Regions from separate parts of the Actinocorallia sp. A-T 12471 genome, predicted to be linked through region 2. Evidence: predicted binding sites of a transcription regulator. Region 2 holds the regulator's gene; each other region holds the start of a gene.
The links. Region 2 encodes HrcA, which represses chaperone genes, less so after heat shock. Its sites were predicted from a motif close to TTGGCACTCTCNNNNNGAGAGTGCCAA; they were not measured.

Region 1 (6,056 bases), on a different contig from region 2:
TCGCGCAGCTCGGGCCCGTCGATCCCCAGCGCGTGCACGCCGACGCGCGTCGTCCGCCCCCGGTGCGTCACGGTCCCCGCGACGGGATCGACCCGCGCGCCGAGGATCTCGTCACAGCAGCTCAGGAACGCCTCGGCCCATCTGTCGCACAGGAACCCGAGGTGGTCGGCCCCCAGCATCCCCTCGAGGAGGGCCGCGCCGATGTCGTCCGGGAGGAGCCGGAAGTACGCGGGCGGCGCCCAGGGCGTGTGCGAGAAGTGCGCGATCCGCAGGTCGGGCCGTGCCTCGCGCAGCATCCCCGGCACCAAAGCCAGGTGGTAGTCCTGCACGACGACCTTCGCGCCCTGCTCGGCGTCCTGCCCCAACGCCCCGGCGAACGCGGCGTTATAGGCCGTATAAGCCTGCCAGTCGCGCCGGAAGACCGCGTCGAAGTGCGGGGCCGTCGGCGTCGCGTACAGCAGGTGGTGGATGAACCAGAGGGTCGAGTTCGCGACGGAGTTGTAAGCCCGATGGAAGGTCTTCTCCGGGATGTCGAGCATCCGTACGGCCCCGGTGTCGTGGCCCGCCTTGTCGAGGCGACCTTCGGGGTCCTGACGGGCCGCCGTGCGGTCGTCGTCAGACAGGGCCGCGCAAACCCACAGAAGGTCGGTGCCGGAGGCGACGGAGGCGAGGCCGGAGACGAGTCCGCCCCCTCCCCGGCGCATGGTCAGGGTGCCGTCCTCGGCGCGGCGGAACGAGACCGGGCCGCGATTGCTGGCGACGAGTACCTGCATGGACAAAAGTGTCGCACGGCACATCACACGGTTCCCGGACCAGGTGCGCCCTGACCTGCCGCCCGGTGGCGCAACTCACAAAAGAGCACGGTCCAACCCCGGACGGGCACGGTCCAACAGGGCGGCCGCCCCGGCCGTTCGGTGGAACGGACACCTGAGGTAAAGTCGGGGCACAACTTCATACACGCCCGTCGCTTTCTGACGGGCGCTCATCCAGAGGGGTGGAGGGACCGGCCCTGCGAAGCCCCGGCAACCCTTCCGACAGCCCGCGCAGCCGTTGCGCGTAGGCGCGGAACAGGTGCCAACTCCGGCCTGCGACCAGATCGGCGCAGGGAAGATGAGGGAGGGGCCTCGAACTCATGCCCAACCTGGGTAACGCCACCGCGCTCACCTGCCGCGAATGCGGCAATTCCGTGGAACTCGGCCCGTACTACGCCTGTGCCGAGTGTTTCGGCCCGCTCGAGGTCTCCTACGACGTCTCGAACGTCACGAGGGAGTCCATCGAGGCGGGGCCCCGCAACATCTGGCGTTACAAGGACCTTCTTCCGGTGCCGTCGAACGTCGCCGAGATCCCCAACACCGAGCCCGGCTTCACCCGTCTGGTGAAGGCCGACCAGCTCGCGTCCGCGCTCGGCCTGAGCTCCCTGTGGGTCAAGGACGACAGCGGCAACCCCACCCACTCCTTCAAGGACCGGGTCGTCGGGGTCGCCCTCGCCGCCGCCCGCGAGCTGGGCTTCAAGGTGCTGGCCTGCCCGTCGACCGGCAACCTCGCCAACGCCGTCGCCGCGGCCGCGGCCCGCGCGGGCATCCGCAGCGCCGTCTTCGTGCCCTCCGACCTGGAGCAGCAGAAGATCATCACCACCGCCGTGTACGACGGCACCTTCGTGACCGTCGACGGCAACTACGACGACGTCAACCGCCTCGCCTCGGAACTGGCGGGCGAGCAGGAGGACTGGGCGTTCGTCAACGTGAACGTCAGGCCGTACTACGCCGAGGGCTCCAAGACCCTCGGGTACGAGATCGCCGAACAGCTCGGCTGGCGGCTGCCCGACCAGATCGTCGTCCCGATCGCGTCGGGCTCGCAGCTCACCAAGATCGACAAGGCGTTTCAGGAGCTCATCAAGCTCGGCCTTGTCGAGGACAAGCCCTACAAGGTGTACGGCGCGCAGGCCGAGGGGTGCAGCCCGGTTTCGGCGGCGTTCAAGGCCGGTCTCGACGTGATCCGCCCGGTCAAGCCCGACACCATCGCCAAGTCCCTGGCGATCGGCAACCCCGCCGACGGCCCCTACGTGCTCGACGCCGTCCGCCGCACCGGCGGCGCGATCGACGACGTCACCGACACCGAGGTCGTCGACGGCATCCGGCTGCTCGCCAGGACCGAGGGGATCTTCGCCGAGACCGCGGGCGGCGTCACCGTCGGCGTGCTGAAGAAGCTCATCGACAGCGGCCAACTCGACCCGTCGCTGGAGACCGTCATCATCAACTCGGGCGAAGGACTGAAGACCCTGGACGCGGTGGCCCAGGTCGCCAAGCCGTCCGCCAACATCGCGCCCTCGATCGAGGCGTTCCGCGCTACCGGATTGGTGTGAGTCTAGATATGAGCGTTTCCGTCCGCATTCCCACGATCCTGCGCACCTACACGGGTGGCGAGTCCGAGGTCAAGGCGACCGGGGACACCCTCCGCGAGGTCATCGCCGACCTCGAGACGAACTACACGGGCATCTCCGCGCGCGTCCTTGACGACACCGGCAAGCTGCGCCGATTCGTCAACGTCTACGTCGGCGACGAGGACGTCAGGTTCGAGCAGGGCCTCGACACGCCGACCCCGGCGGGCGTCCAGGTGTCCATCATCCCGGCGGTCGCCGGCGGCGCCTGAGACAGCGACTTTACAGAAAGGGCTTTCCCGTCAGAATGGGAAAGCCCTTTCGCGTTTCCCGGGATTTGTGCACGGCGACACAATGGTGGCCACACTCGGCCGGAACATTCCCCCTGTCTGATACACCCATGTATGTTCCATTGCCATCCCCATCACGCCCGGATCTCCGGGCGATCACGAACGGGGATCGGGGCGTCCGAGGTGGACTCCCCGGCCGTTCCGCGGTCCAGGGGGGCCGCGGCTCGAGTCAGGGTTCAGGCATGGCGCAGGGCACCGTGAAGTGGTTCAACGCGGACAAGGGATACGGCTTCATCGCCGTGGACGGCGGCCGTGACGTGTTCGTCCACCACTCCTCCATCCAGATGGACGGCTACCGCACCCTCGAGCAGGGGCAGCGGGTCGAGTTCGAGATCACCCAGTCCGACCGCGGCCCCCAGGCCGACCTGGTTCGAGCCGTCTAGCAGGCCGAGCGGTCTAGCAGGCCGGGGCCGAGCCGCCCAGCAGGCCGAGCCGTGTAACGCGTCGACCCACATGACCCGCGACCCCGCTTTGGGGGCGCGGGTCATTTTCTGTTCATCTGCTGGTCAGCACCAGTGCGGCTTGCACTCGACGGGGGAGAGTGCTAAACAGGTGCTGGCACTCTCCAGGTGAGAGTGATAACCACACAAGCTTCAGGGTCGGGACGATGAGGTCAGGCTCTCGGGTGGCATGCATGGGGCTGCTCGCAGGGTGAGGCCGTCCGTCGCGGGCATCCACCCGATCCGCCATGTTCCGCATCCACTACGAGGAGGATCTGGAGCCGATGGCTGCCAAGATGATCGCGTTCGACGAGGAGGCCCGGCGCGGTCTCGAGCGCGGTATGAACCAGCTCGCGGACGCCGTAAAGGTGACGCTTGGCCCCAAGGGCCGCAACGTCGTGCTGGAGAAGAAGTGGGGCGCTCCCACCATCACCAACGACGGTGTCTCCATCGCCAAGGAGATCGAGCTCGAGGACCCCTGGGAGAAGATCGGCGCCGAGCTGGTCAAGGAGGTCGCCAAGAAGACCGACGACGTCGCGGGTGACGGCACCACCACCGCCACCGTCCTGGCCCAGGCGCTCGTGCGCGAGGGTCTGCGCAACGTCGCCGCCGGCGCCAACCCGATGTCCCTGAAGAAGGGCATCGAGGCCGCGGTCGCCGCCGTCTCCGAGCAGCTCTCCCAGCTGTCCAAGGAGATCGAGACCAAGGAGCAGATCGCTTCGACGGCCTCCATCTCCGCCGCCGACCCCGAGATCGGCTCGCTCATCGCCGAGGCGATGGACAAGGTCGGCAAGGAAGGCGTCATCACCGTCGAGGAGAGCAACGCCTTCGGCCTCGAGCTCGAGCTCACCGAGGGCATGCGCTTCGACAAGGGCTACATCTCGCCCTACTTCGTGACCGACCCCGAGCGGATGGAGGCGTCGCTCGACGACCCGTACATCCTCATCGTCGGCGGCAAGGCGTCCTCCAACAAGGACCTGCTGCCGGTGCTCGAGCAGGTCATGCAGGCCGGCAAGCCGCTGCTGATCATCGCCGAGGACGTCGACGGCGAGGCCCTTGCCACGCTGGTCGTCAACAAGATCCGCGGCATCTTCAAGTCCGTCGCCGTCAAGGCCCCGGGCTTCGGTGACCGCCGCAAGGCCATGCTCGGCGACATCGCCGTGCTGACCGGCGGCCAGGTCATCACCGAAGAGGTCGGCCTCAAGCTCGACTCGGTGACCCTCGACCAGCTGGGCCGCGCCCGCAAGGTCGTCATCACCAAGGACGAGACCACCATCGTCGAGGGCGCCGGTGACGCGACCGAGATCCAGGGCCGGGTCAACCAGATCCGCCTGGAGATCGACAACACCGACTCCGACTACGACCGCGAGAAGCTCCAGGAGCGCCTCGCCAAGCTCGCCGGCGGCGTCGCCGTCATCAAGGCGGGCGCGGCCACCGAGGTCGAGCTCAAGGAGCGCAAGCACCGCATCGAGGACGCCGTTCGCAACGCGAAGGCGGCCGTCGAGGAGGGCATCGTCCCCGGCGGTGGCGTGGCGCTGCTGCAGGCGTCGGTCAACGCGTTCGACAAGCTCGACCTGGCGGGCGACGAGGCCACCGGCGCCGCGATCGTCAAGAAGGCGCTCGAGGAGCCGATCAAGCAGATCGCCGTCAACGCCGGCCTTGAGGGCGGCGTCGTGGTGGAGAAGGTCCGCAACCTGCCCGCGGGCCAGGGCCTGAACGCCGCCACCGGCGAGTACGTCGACATGTTCGCCTCCGGCATCATCGACCCGGCGAAGGTCACCCGCTCGGCGCTGCAGAACGCGGCGTCGATCGCTGCCCTGTTCCTCACCACCGAGGCCGTCATCGCCGAGAAGCCCGAGAAGAACCCGGCCCCGGCCGGCATGCCCGACGCGGGCGGCATGGACTTCTAAGTCCCGGTCGCGCGCACAGTCGTGCACACAGAAGGGCGGTCCCGTGACGGGGCCGCCCTTTTGGTGTTATGTAGGCGGGCATGGACCGGCCCGGCCCCTGGAGGGTGTCGCCGGCGCTTCCCGCCGCCGCCAACGCGGCCCTCGCGCTGCTCTGGCTGCTGTCGGCTTACGGCGGCTGGGGCGAGGCCGCCTTCTGTTCGTCCGACGGCTCCCTCGCCGACCCGGCCTGCCTCGAGGGCTTCCACACCGCCGTCTCGTACTCGCTCGTCGTCGCCGTCCCCGCGCTCGTCCTCGCGTTCGCCGGGGCGCTGCTCCTGAACGACGACCCCGACGCCCTCGACGTCCTCCTGACGGCCACCGCGGCCCTCTGGATCATCGCCGAGGCCGTCGTCTTCACCGGCGGATACCTGTCCCAGCCCTTACCGGCTCGACCTCGCGGGTGGCGAGCTCGTCGTAGCGCGCGCGGGCGGCGAGGATCTCATCAACGTGGACTTCGGCCCACTCCTTGACCCCGCTCATCAGCCTGATGACGCTCCGGCCCAGCTCGGTCAGTTCGTACTCGACCTTCGGCGGGATCGTCGGGTAGACGGTCCGGCTGACGAGGCCGTCGCGCTCCATCGTCCGCAGCGTCGAGGTGAGGCTCTTCTGGGTGATCCCGCCGATCCTGCGGCGCAGCTCCCCGAACCTGACCGGCCCGCCGCTGAGCGCGTCGACCAGCAGGCACGTCCACTTGTCCGACAGCGCGGCGAGCACCGTGCGGGACGCGCACTCGGCGAGGTAGGCGTCGGCGTCGAAGCGGATGCGGGTCCTGTCGGCGGGGGAGGCGCACGACTCGCTGACCTGGATGGTTTCCATAAGGTACCTATATATCCCAAAGGTGCCTTCTTTCCAAGGGATACCGGCTCCGGGCAGGGTGAACGCAGATCACCGGAACATGGAGGCAGATATGCGCAAGCTCACCCAGGACACCGTCGGAACG
Region 2 (6,056 bases):
GAGCAGGCGCGCGCCGCCGGGTTCGGGCACGTCAACCTCGACCTGATCTACGGGACCCCCGGGGAGTCAGACGACGACTGGAGGGCGTCCCTTGAGGCGGCGTTGGAGGCGGGTCCCGACCACGTCTCGGCGTATGCGTTGATCGTCGAGGACGGCACGAAGCTGGCCGCGCAGGTGCGGCGCGGGGTGCTGGCCGAGCCGGACGACGACGCCATGGCCGACCGCTACCTGATGGCCGACGACCTCCTCGGCAAGGCCGGGATGCGGTGGTACGAGCTGTCGAACTGGGCGCTGCCCGGGGGCGAGTGCGCGCACAACGTCCTGTACTGGAAGGGCGCGGACTGGTGGGGGGCGGGGCCCGGCGCGCACAGCCATGTCGGGGGGACGCGGTGGTGGAACGTCAAGCATCCGGCGGCTTACGCGTCACGGCTCGCCGAGGGGCGCACGCCCGCGCACGCCCGAGAGATCCTTGACGAAGAGACCCGCAAGGTCGAGCGGATTCTTCTGGAGATCAGGCTGCGTGAGGGCTGCCCGCTCGATCTGCTCGACGCCTCGGGCGTCGCGGAGCAGGAGGCTAGGGGCCTGCTTGAGGTCGTTGACGGCAGGGCCGTACTGACGCTCAAGGGCCGCCTGCTGGCTGACGCCGTCGTACGCGACCTCACCTAGCGGCGCGCTGCCGGTCCTTCAGGATCGGCCAGGCGAAGATCTTCGGCAGCCTGTGCCACGCGCCGTGGTTGACCTTGGTGGCGCTGTGCACGACGAGGCCGAGCGAGAGCACGACCCATCCGGCGGCCACCCACTGGGCCCCAGGGATCCACTGGCTGAGCACCAGCGCGACGCCGACGCCGATACCGGTGGTGAGGGCGAGGTTGAGCGCCTGGCGGCCGTGGTGGCGCGCGTAAGCCGAGCGGCGCTTCTTGGTGAGGTAGATGTACAGCGGCGGCAGCGCCCACAGGACGAACTGGCCGATGTAGGCGGTGAGCGCCCACTGGCGCTCGTCCGGGGTGGTGGGCCCGCCCTCGTAGCCCGCGGCGAAGCCCTCGGGCAGGCGGACGGTCGGGGTGGGCTGGGGACGGCTGCGACGTGCCATGGGCGTCATTCCTCGGGAGCGGTGACGAAGTCAATCAACTCTTCGACGCGCCCGAGCAGCTCAGGTTCCAGATCGGCATAAGTCCGCACCGATCCCAAAATCCTGCGCCAGGCGGCACGGGTGTCACCGGGCCACCCCAGACGGGCGCAAACCCCTTCCTTCCAGTCGAATCCCTTGGGGACCTCGGGCCAAGCCCTGATCCCCAGGGCGGCCGGCTTCACGGCCTGCCAGACGTCGATGAAGGGGTGCCCGCACACCAGGACGTGCGGGTCGGCGATCCGGGCGGCGATGCGCGACTCCTTGGAGCCGGGGACGAGATGGTCGACGAGGACGCCGAGCCTGCGCCCGGGGCCCGGCTCGAACTCCGCGACGATCAGGGGAAGGTCGTCGATCCCCTCGAGGAACTCGACCGCGACGCCCTCGATCCGCAGGTCGTGGCCCCAGATCTTCTCCACGAGCTCCGCGTCGTGCACGCCCTCGACGTAGATCCGGCTCTCCCGCGCCACCCGCGCCCGGTGGCCCTGGACGGCGATCGAGCCCGACGCGGAGCGGGCCGGACCCGTCTGACGGGGGACGGGACGCACGAGCGTGACGGGTCTGCCGTCGAGCAGGAACCCCGCGGGGTCGAGGGGGAAGACGCGGCGCTTGCCGAAGCGGTCTTCGAGGGTGACCTCGTCCTTGCCGCACGCGACGACCGCGCCGCAGAACCCGCTGTCGGGGTCCTCCACGACGAGGTCGCGCTCGGCGGGCACCTCGGGGATCATGCCCTTGCGGGGCAGCCGCCAGTTCCCGGCCAGGACGTCGTCGCCATAGTCCTTGCTGCGCACGCCCACGACCCTAACCCGCGCCGCGCCGGACGCGCATCACCCCTTCGGGCGGGAGAGCTGCGCGTGGCCCCGTCGGACGGCCTGGAGGAGCCGGAGCGGGTCGTAGGGCCAGTCGTGGGCCGTCAGCGCCTGTACGGGGTCGAGGCCCTGGTCGAACGTCTCACGGACGCCGTGGGCGACGGCTGCGACGGCGTCGCGCTGTGCCTTGGCGAAGTCGCGTCCGACGGGACGGCCGTGGCCGGGCACGATCGTCTCGGGGAGGAGTTCGAGCAGGCGGGTCAGGGTGATCGGCCAGTCGAGGGGGTGGCTGTCGCCGCCGTAGGCGGGCGGGCCTGACTCCTCCACGAGGTCGCCGGAGAACAGGACCCCGGAATCCGGCACCTGGACGACGATGTCGTGGCCGGTGTGGCCGCGGCCGAGGTGGTGGAGCTCCACGAGGCGGTCGCCGAGGTCGATCAGGGCGGTGGCCGAGACCGTCTGGGAGGGCGGGGGGACCTGGGTGCCGACGACGTCGCGGGCCCAGTCGGGGTCGTCGGCGGCCATGGTGATCCAGACCTCCCGGCGCAGGTACTCCGCGAGGTCGGGGTGTCCCCAGAACAGGCCGGTGAATGCCCCGTTGCCGAAGCAGTGGTCGAAATGTCCGTGGGTGTTCACCACGGCCACCGGCTCGCCCACACCGAGTTCCCGCAGCTCCTCGCGCAGCTCACAGCCCTCGGCGAGGGACGCCCCCGTGTCGATCAGCACGGTGCCCAGGCGGCCCGTGACGACCCCGACGTTGACCTCGAACCTGCCGTGGCTACGGCGGAAACAGCGGTCGGCGACCTCTTCCCAGGACATGCCCCAGACTCTCGCACATCGACTTCGGGCCGGTGGACCGTACACTTGGCACTCGTAGACTGGGAGTGCCAGGCAGGCCCGCCCGCCCGGCAGCGGGAGCCCGAGCAGGAGGTGAGCGTAGTTGGACGATCGTAAGCTGGCGATCCTGCGCGCCATCGTTGAGGACTACGTCTCCACCAACGAGCCGGTGGGCTCCAAGGCGCTCGCCGAACGGCACGCGTTGGGCGTCTCCCCGGCGACCGTACGCAACGACATGGCCGTCCTGGAGGAGCAGGGGTACATCACCCAGCCCCACACCAGCGCGGGCCGGATACCGACCGACAAGGGCTACCGGCTGTTCGTCGACCGTCTGTCCACGATCAAGCCGATGTCGTCGGCTGAGCGTCGGGCTATCGAGACGTTCCTTGCGGGGGCTTACGACCTCGATGATGTGGTGTCGCGTACTGTTCGGCTGCTTGCGCAGCTGACGCGTCAGGTGGCCGTGGTGCAGTACCCGTCGCTTGTGCGGTCGTCGGTACGGCATATCGAGCTTGTGCCCATGGCGGCGCGGCGGCTTCTGCTCGTCGTGATCACCGATACGGGACGGGTTGAGCAGCGCATCATCGAGACGGGGTCTGATCTTGCCGAGGATTCCGTCGCGCAGCTGCGGGCGCTGCTCAACACCTGCCTCGACGGACGGTCGTTCGCCGAGGTGCCCCTTGCCGTCGAGGACCTTCCCGAACGCGTCGCGGTCGAGGATCGGCCGATCGCGGCGGCCGTGCTGTCGGTCCTGCTTGAGACCCTTGTCGAACGGAACGAAGAGAAGATCGTCTTCGCGGGGGCGGCCAACCTCGCCCACGTGGACTTCTCCAGGAGCCTCCGGGACGTGCTGGAGGCCCTCGAAGAACAGGTGGTGCTGATGAGGCTGCTGGGGGAGACCGGGGATCCGGCTACCCTGACCGTCAGGATCGGCACCGAGAACCAGATGGAAGGTCTGCGTTCCACCTCCGTGGTCGCCACCGGCTACGGGATGGACGGGCAGGCGCTGGCCCGCCTGGGGGTTCTCGGCCCCACCCGCATGGACTACCCCGGAACGATGGGAGCGGTACGCGCTGTGGCACGTTACGTCGGACAGATTCTGGCGGGCTCGTAGTGCGCGACTATTACGCGATTCTCGGGGTGAGCCGCAACGCCACCCCCGACGAGATCAAGAAGGCATACCGCCGGCTCGCGCGCGAACTCCACCCGGACGTCAACCCTGACGCCGAGAGCCAGGAGAAGTTCAAAGAGGTCACCCAGGCATACGAGGTCCTGTCCGACCCCAAGAAGAAGGAGATGTTCGACCTCGGCGCGGATCCGTTCGCGCCGGGCGGCGGCGCCGGGGGGTTCGGCGGCGGCTTCGGCGCGGGCTTCCCCTTCAGCGACCTCATGGACGCCGTCTTCGGCCAGGCCGGGACACGCGGGCCGCGCTCACGCGCCCGCAGGGGCCGCAACGCCACGCTGCGGGTCGAACTCGACCTCGCCGAGACCGCGTTCGGCACCACCCGCGAGCTGACCATCGACACCGCGACGGTCTGCAAGGTGTGCACCGGCACCGGCGCGGAGGCCGGCACGCATCCCGACACGTGCGACATGTGCCACGGGCGGGGCGAGATCCAGCAGGTGCAGCGGAGCTTCCTCGGCCAGGTCATGACGTCGCGGCCGTGCCCCCAGTGCGGCGGCTACGGCTCGGTCATCCGGACGCCGTGCCGGGAGTGCTCCGGCGAGGGACGGGTGCGGACCCAGCGGACGATCAAGGTCAAGATCCCCGCGGGCGTCGAGCACGGCACGCACATCCAGCTCGCGGGCGAGGGCGAGGTCGGCCCCGGCGGCGGCCCCGCCGGAGACCTGTTCCTTGAGATCGTCGAGCGCCAGCACCCGATCTTCGAGCGCGAGGGCGACGACCTGCACTGCACCGTCCAGATCCCGATGACGGCCGCCGCCCTCGGCAGCACCGTCACCGTCGAGACCCTTGACGGCGCGGAGGAGGTCGACATCCGCCCCGGCACCCAGTCCGGCCAGGTCATCCCCCTGTACGGCAGGGGCGCACGCCACCTCAACGCGAGCGGCCGCGGCGACCTGATGATCCACGTCAACGTCGAGACCCCCACCAAGCTCGACCCCGAACAAGAAGACCTCCTCAAGCAACTGTCCGTCCTGCGCGGCGAGGAACGCCCCCCCGGCAAGTTCGCCCCCGGCCAACAGGGCTTCTTCTCCCGCCTCCGCGACGCCTTCCACACCTGAAGAGACGACATAACCGACGCCTACCACGACGGCTACACCAACCCCTAACACCCGCGGCCGGGCCCAACGGGCCCGGCCGCGCCCGTTCCCGGCTCAGAACTCGTCGAGGCCGCCCACCTGGCCGATGGGGAAGATGTGGCGGGTGGCGGCGCAGATCGTCTCGAGGACGTGGACGGGCGTGCCCTCGGTGGAGTAGGAGGCGCGCAGCACCTGAACGACCCACTCGCCCGGGTCCAGCTCGAGGGTGTCGGCCTCGAACCGCGTCGCGGGCCGCGCCGTCAGCGTCTCCTCAGCATGACCGAACCGATACCCGAGCGCCTCAATGGCCGCCTGAAGGGTCGGCTTGACGAACTCGGGCTCGGCGAGGCGGGTCGCGCCGAAGAGGTCGGCGCGGAAGTAGCTTGTGGCGATACGTACCGGGATGTCGTTGGCGAACATCATCTTGCGGCGCGCGATGACGTCGTCGCCGTCGGCCACGTGCAGCGCGGCGGCCACATGCTCGCTCGCCGCCTCAAGCCCGGTGTAGAGCATCTTCCGCCCCGGCCTGAGCCCCTGCCGCTCGGCCTCGGTGAGGAACAACGACACCGACCCGCGCGTCCCGGGATCGGTCGGGAGCGCCCGCTGCACGATCACCTTCGGCCCCTGGCTCACCGGCTGCTCCGGTGCCCTGGCGGCGGGCCCCTTCCGCATCTGCGACACCCGCCCCGGCGTCACCCCGAGCGCCTTGGCGATCTCGTCAAGGCTGTGCCCAGCCTCCCGAGCCTCAGCGATGGCCCCCCGCCGAACCCGCGCCGCCTCCTCCGTCACCCCCTGCTGCTCCGTCATGGCCCGACTCACCGCCCGAGCCCGCTCAATCGGATCCCCAATAGCCGAAATCTCCCGCAAAACCCTCAAATCCACGCCCACTCCCAAGATTGCTTCGCCGAATTTTAGCCCCCCTATTGCGACGGCACGGAGGGTCACCTATGCTCACTGCCAATGACTTTAGGCCCCCTAAAGTGCATCTCGGGGTCCGCTGTGCCGGGCAGCTCACCATGTCT
Region 3 (6,056 bases), on a different contig from region 2:
CCTTACGGAGGGGCGTCGGACGCTCCCTCCGTAAGGCCGTGTGCCTCAGGCGCCGTGAATCAGGCGCGGCTACTCTTTGCCGTCCCTGCGGGGGCGGAGCAGCGCCTCGGCGAGGGCGAGCATGGTCTCCTCGAGGGTGGCGAGGCGCTTGAGCACGTCCTCGTGGACGGCTCCGACCCGGTTGCCGACCTCGGCCTGCACGCCCTCGACGCGTTTGCCGAGCTCGGTCTGCATCGCCTCGGACCGCTTGGCGACCTCCTCGTGGACGGCGTCGGTCCGCTTGGTGACCTCGTCGTGCACGGCATCGGACCGCTTGACGACCTCGTCGAAGACGCCCTCGACGCGTTTGGCGACGTCGAGGTGGATGTCCTCGAACTTCTTGGAGATGTCCTCGCGGACGTGCTCGAACTTGCGGGACACGTCGTCCTGCGCGCCTTCGAGCCTGCGCTTGACGTCGTCCTGCACGTCGCGCCCGGTCTCCTCGAGCCGCTTGCTGAGCCCGCTGTACGCGCTCTCGACGATCTTGGACACGGTGTCCTCGATCTCGCCGCGGTCGGGCCTGCTGCGCAGCTCCACGATGAGCGGGTCGGTGACGGTGCTGACCTGGCGTTCCAGCTCGTCGAACCGCTCGCTGTAGTCGACGTACGGGCGCTGTGCCAGTTCGGCGAGCCTGCGGTGGATCTCGTTGATCTCCAGTGCGGCGGGGAGCTGGCCGATCCGTTCGCCGAGGGCGTCGAAGCGGCTGTCGAAGCCGTTGATCTTGCCGGTGAGTCCGTCGAGGCGGCCGTCGAGGCCCTCCAGCCTGCCGCCCAGGCCCTCGACGCGGCTGCCGAGGGAGCCGAGGCCCTGGTCGACGCGCTCGGCCATGTCCGACAGCGACTGCTCGACCCGGGAGGTGATTCCGGTGACCGTGTGTTCCAGCTTCTCCGAGCGGTGGCCGAGTTCGGCGAGCGACTTGTCGAGCCGGTTGAACCTGACGGAGGCGGCCTCCATCGCGCCCTGGAGTTTGTCGAGGCGTTTGGTCATCTCCTCCATGCGCTGGGAGGCCGCGGCCGTGGCGTCCGCGATGTGCTGCGCGGAGTCCATGACGGACTGCAGCCTGGTGAGGCTCTCGTCGACGTTCTCGGCGACGACGCCGACGTCGGCCCACAGCGCCGGGAGTTCGCTGACGGGTTTGATCCGCTCGCCGACGGCCTCGAGGTGCTCGCCGAGCCCTTCGGCCCAGTCGGGCGCCTTTCCGGTCAGTTCCTCGACCTGGCCGCGGACCCCGTCGAGCTGGCCGGTGAGGCTGCTGAGTTCGCGTTCCCTGACCTCGCGGAGCAGCCACTCCATGCCTTCGAGCCGCTGGCGGATCTCGTCCAGGACCTGGCCCTGCGACCTTGATTCGTACACGTGGTCTTGCGCCGCCCGGGCGAGCAACTCCCGCATCCGGTCCGAGACCGGTTGACCCCCCGTCTGCAGGAAGTTGTGATTCGTTTCCAACGCATGCCCCTTCTCACGCCCGTGCCCCCTGAATAACCGAAGGGCTCGTGCATTGATGTGAAGTGCTCACTTTAGTGCTTGATCACAAAGCGATAAGACGGCGTTGGAATGCGCTGGGATCATGGATGAAGCGGTAGATCATCTGCTTAGTGAGAAAAGCCGGATCTCTTGGGTTCGGGCAGCTGATGTGGGTGTTCTGCCGCAGGTGCGGCGGGGGTTCCGGGGTGGTTTCCGGGGAAACGGAACCGGGGTGCTCCGGTGCCGTCGCGGGCCGGAACCACGAATTATTGGCCCGCCGGGGAAAAGTGATTCCATTTGCCCGCCGCATTGTTTGCCCTATCCTGAACCGCGCCTTGCGCCGCGCTTTTCGGACGGAGCTTTCAGGCGGCGGTTCAGACGGCGTTCAGACGGGCGCCTCAGACGGGCGCGCACACGAGCGCGACGGGGGCGTCGCCGATCCGGGTGAGCACGACGGTTCCGGCCCGCGAACCCGACGGGCGCAGGTCGCGGCGGAGCCTGTCGAGGTCGGCGGCGAATCCGCGCTTCTTGAGGGTGAGGACGCCGACGTCGTGGGCGCGCAGGGCGGCTTTGAGGCGTTTGACGGAGAACGGCAGCACCTCGTGGATCTCGTACGCGGCTGTGTAGGGGGTGCGGACGAGGGCGTCGGAGGTGATGTAGGCGATGCGCGGGTCGGCCAGGCCGCCGTCCACGAGGGCGGCCGCCTCGCCGACGAGGTGGGCCCGGATGACGGCTCCGTCGGGCTCGTACAGGTAGCGGCCCCACGGGCGGACGGACGGGACGGTTGTCCTGGGGTCGGGTTCGAGGGAGTTGACCTCGCCGCCGCGCAGCAGGGTCGCCTTGCGGACGGGTCCTACCGCGAGCGTTCCGAGCCACAGGGCGGCTTCCTTGACGTCGCCGTCCTCGGAGATCCACTCGGTGCTCGCCCCTTCGGGGATCGCCTCGTAGGCGATGCCGGGGGCGACCTTCACGCACGCGCCGGGGGCCTTCATGGCGAGCGTGAGGAGGTCGTCCAAGGGGGGCTCGTAGGACTTGGGGTCGAAGACGCGGCCGCGCGCGGTGCGCCTGCCGGGGTCGGCGAAGACCTCGGCGAAGCCGGACGGGTCCTGGTCGAGCGCGTCGCCGAGCCGGACGCCGGCGATCCCGTCGACGTCGAAGGCCGCGAGGTTGGCGCGCGCGACGGCGACGGTCAGCGGATCGAGGTCCACGCCCGTCCCGGCGACCCCGGCACGGGCCCGGTGCAGCAGATCCGCGCCGATTCCACAGCACAGTTCGAGGACCGGCCCGGTGAACCGTGACGCACGGTAGGCGGCGACGGCCGACCGGGTCGACTGTTCGAGGCCGCGCGGCGTGAAGTACATGCGCGCCGCGTCAGGACCGAACTTGGCGGCCGCCCTGACCCGCAACCGCACCTGCGTCAACGCCGCGCCGACGAGTTCGGCGGGGTGAGTGCCCCGTAGCCGCGAGGCCGACGCGAGCAGCCCGCCCTCGGAGGTGTCGGCGGCCATGGCCTGGGCAAGAACCTCCTGCCCGGCGGGGGTGAGCAGCGCCGCGAAGGCTTCGGTCTCCATCCCCCAACGGTAGAGCCGGCCCGGTGACAGAGAGTCCGGTTGACTGGTGTCGGGGCACGGAATAATCTCACGACTGGCACTCTCCTGTGGAGAGTGCCAAAGCGACGAGCCCGGTCTGGCACCCGCGACGACAGGCCGGTCGAGGTCGCCTCCTACGTACGTACGCACACTTCACATCCGAAGGGGAGGTTCGACGTGTCGACCGCCACCAAGGTTGCCCTCAAGCCGCTTGAGGACCGCATCGTGGTCCAGCCGCTCGAGGCCGAGACCACCACCGCTTCCGGCCTGGTCATCCCCGACACCGCCAAGGAGAAGCCGCAGGAGGGCACCGTCCTGGCCGTCGGACCCGGCCGGGTCGACGACAAGGGCGCCCGCGTGCCGCTCGACGTCGCCGTGGGCGACGTCGTCCTGTACTCCAAGTACGGCGGCACCGAGGTCAAGTACAACGGCGAGGAGTACCTCGTCCTGTCCGCTCGCGACGTCCTCGCGATCATCGAGAAGTAAGAGCCCTCGGGCTCGCGTCGTCCGCCCCGGCGGCCCTCCGGGCGGCCGGGGCGGCGCGCTTCACACGGCAGACAGAGGGAAAACCCGAAAAAATGGCCAAGATCCTTGAGTTCGACGAGGGCGCCAGGCGCGCCCTCGAGCGCGGCGTCAACGCCCTCGCCGACGCGGTGAAGGTGACGATCGGCCCGCGCGGCCGCAACGTCGTCATCGACAAGAAGTTCGGCGCTCCGACCATCACGAACGACGGCGTGACCATCGCCCGTGAGGTCGAGCTGGAGAACCCCTACGAGAACCTCGGGGCCCAGCTCGTCAAGGAGGTCGCCACCAAGACCAACGACGTCGCGGGCGACGGCACCACCACCGCGACCGTCCTGGCGCAGGCGCTGGTCCGCGAGGGCCTGCGCAACGTGGCGGCGGGCGCGTCCCCGCTCAGCCTCAAGCGCGGCATCGACATCGCCGCCAAGCACGTCTCCGACCTGCTCCTGAAGTCGGCCACCGAGGTCGACAACAAGGAGGCGATCGCGCACGTCGGCACGATCTCCGCGCAGGACGCCAAGATCGGCGAGCTGATCGCCGAGGCGTTCGACAAGGTCGGCAAGGACGGTGTCATCACCGTCGAGGAAGCCCACACCTTCGGGCTTGAGCTCGAGTTCACCGAGGGCCTCCAGTTCGACAAGGGCTACCTGTCCCCGCACATGGTGACCGACCCCGAGCGCATGGAGGCGATCCTCGAGGACGCCTACGTGCTCGTCGTCGAGGGCAAGATCTCCAACGTGACCGAGTTCCTGCCGCTGGCCGAGCAGGTCGCGCAGAGCAAGCGCGCGCTGCTGGTCATCGCCGAGGACGTCGAGGGCGAGGCGCTCGCGCTGCTCGTCGCGAACAAGATCCGCGGCACGTTCCTGTCCGTCGCGGTGAAGGCCCCCGGCTTCGGCGACCGCCGCAAGGCGATGCTCGGCGACATCGCGATCCTGACCGGCGGCCAGGTCGTGTCCGAGGCGATCGGCCTCAAGCTCGACAGCGTCGGCCTCGACGTGCTCGGCCAGGCCCGCCGCATCACCGTCACCAAGGACAGCACCACGATCGTGGACGGCCTCGGCGACGCGCAGGCCATCTCCGACCGGGTCCGCCAGATCAAGGTCGAGATCGACAACAGCGACTCCGACTGGGACCGCGAGAAGCTCCAGGAGCGCCTGGCCAAGCTCGCCGGCGGCGTGTGCGTCCTGCGGGTCGGCGCGGCCACCGAGGTCGAGCTGAAGGAGAAGAAGCACAGGCTCGAGGACGCGATCTCCGCGACCCGCGCCGCGATCGAGGAGGGCATCGTCTCCGGCGGCGGCTCCGCGCTCGCGCACGTCGCCAAGGACGGCTTCGACTCCCTCGGCCTGACCGGCGACGAGGCCACCGGCGCCGAGGCGCTGCGCCGCTCGCTCGTCGAGCCCGCCCGCTGGATCGCCGAGAACGCCGGCCAGGAAGGCTACGTCGTCGTCTCCAAGATCCAGGAGCTGCAGACCGGCCACGGCTACAACGCCGCGACCGGCGAGTACGGCGACCTGAAGGCCGCGGGCGTCATCGACCCCGTCAAGGTCACCCGCTCCGCCGTCACCAACGCCGCCTCCATCGCCGGCATGCTCCTCACCACCGAGGCCCTCGTAGTCGAGAAGCCCGAAGAGGAAGCCCCCGCCCCCGCCAGCGGCCACGGCCACGGCCACGGGCACTAGCCTTTTTGGCCGAAAGGCTGCATTTATGGCCGAAAGGCCGACCCGCTCGCCTGGCGGCTCGCGGGTCGGCCTTTCGGCTGTTCGGGCGCTTCGCGATCCTGGGCTGCCCCTCCGGCCCTGGGGGCCTCCGGGGCAGCCCAGGGCGCCCTCACGGCACCCCCCGCCACCCCCCACCGCGCGGCCGTGGCCAAACCCCCGTGACTTCTCTCTGTGCGGCCCTGACCAACCCCCCGCGACTTCTCTCTGCGCGGCTCTGACCGAACCTCCGGGACTTCTCTCTGCGTGGCCTTGACCGAACCTCCGGGACTTCTCTCTGCGTGGCCTTGACCGAACCTCCGGGACTTCTCTCTGCGTGGCCTTGACCGAACCCCCGGGACTTCTCTCTGCGTGGCCCTGACCAAACCCCCGTGATGTCTCTCTGGGTGGGCCTTCCCGGTGGCTTCTGGGGGTGCTTGTGGTGTGGGGATTTTGGGGGGCGGTGGGGGGTGTGGTTGGGGGTTTGGAATTTGGGGTGGGTTGGGGGTGGGGTTGGGTTTTTGGGGATTTGTGGTGGGTTAAGGGGGGTGGTTATGGCGGGATGCGGTGGGGGTTTGGAAAGGGTCGGGGGGTGGGGGGTTGCGGGGGGTGTGTGAGGGCGCCCTGGGGCTGCCCGGAGGCCCCCCAGGGCCGGAGGGCAGTCCCAGGATCGCGAAGCGCCCGAACAGCCGGCGGGACGGTCCGCGAGCCGCCAGGCGAGCGGACCGTCCCGCCGGCCATAAGCAACGTG

Region 1: a site for HrcA is predicted at 3,283-3,309, ahead of groL (chaperonin GroEL). Genes of this name have one in related genera too.
Region 3: a site for HrcA is predicted at 3,145-3,171, ahead of groES (co-chaperone GroES). Genes of this name have one in related genera too.

Annotation. Positions count from the first base shown of each region.
Region 1 covers NZ_JAWZTE010000022.1:1,381-7,436, reverse strand. The annotation lists gene R9X44_RS34620 (trehalose-6-phosphate synthase) at 1-773, opposite strand, end outside; SAM riboswitch class I at 980-1,117, shown strand; gene thrC (threonine synthase) at 1,133-2,362, shown strand; gene R9X44_RS34610 (MoaD/ThiS family protein) at 2,371-2,649, shown strand; gene R9X44_RS34605 (cold-shock protein) at 2,910-3,110, shown strand; gene groL (chaperonin GroEL) at 3,452-5,077, shown strand; gene R9X44_RS34595 (hypothetical protein) at 5,158-5,586, shown strand; gene R9X44_RS34590 (helix-turn-helix domain-containing protein) at 5,471-5,932, opposite strand; gene R9X44_RS34585 (NADP-dependent oxidoreductase) at 6,024-6,056, shown strand, end outside.
Region 2 covers NZ_JAWZTE010000011.1:246,939-252,994, forward strand. The annotation lists gene hemW (radical SAM family heme chaperone HemW) at 1-666, shown strand, start outside; gene R9X44_RS27190 (DUF4870 domain-containing protein) at 659-1,090, opposite strand; gene R9X44_RS27195 (DUF3097 domain-containing protein) at 1,096-1,917, opposite strand; gene R9X44_RS27200 (MBL fold metallo-hydrolase) at 1,954-2,754, opposite strand; gene hrcA (heat-inducible transcriptional repressor HrcA) at 2,876-3,886, shown strand; gene dnaJ (molecular chaperone DnaJ) at 3,886-5,016, shown strand; gene R9X44_RS27215 (UTRA domain-containing protein) at 5,110-5,841, opposite strand.
Region 3 covers NZ_JAWZTE010000016.1:969-7,024, forward strand. The annotation lists gene R9X44_RS31865 (hypothetical protein) at 70-1,392, opposite strand; gene R9X44_RS31870 (class I SAM-dependent methyltransferase) at 1,899-3,071, opposite strand; gene groES (co-chaperone GroES) at 3,267-3,575, shown strand; gene groL (chaperonin GroEL) at 3,668-5,290, shown strand.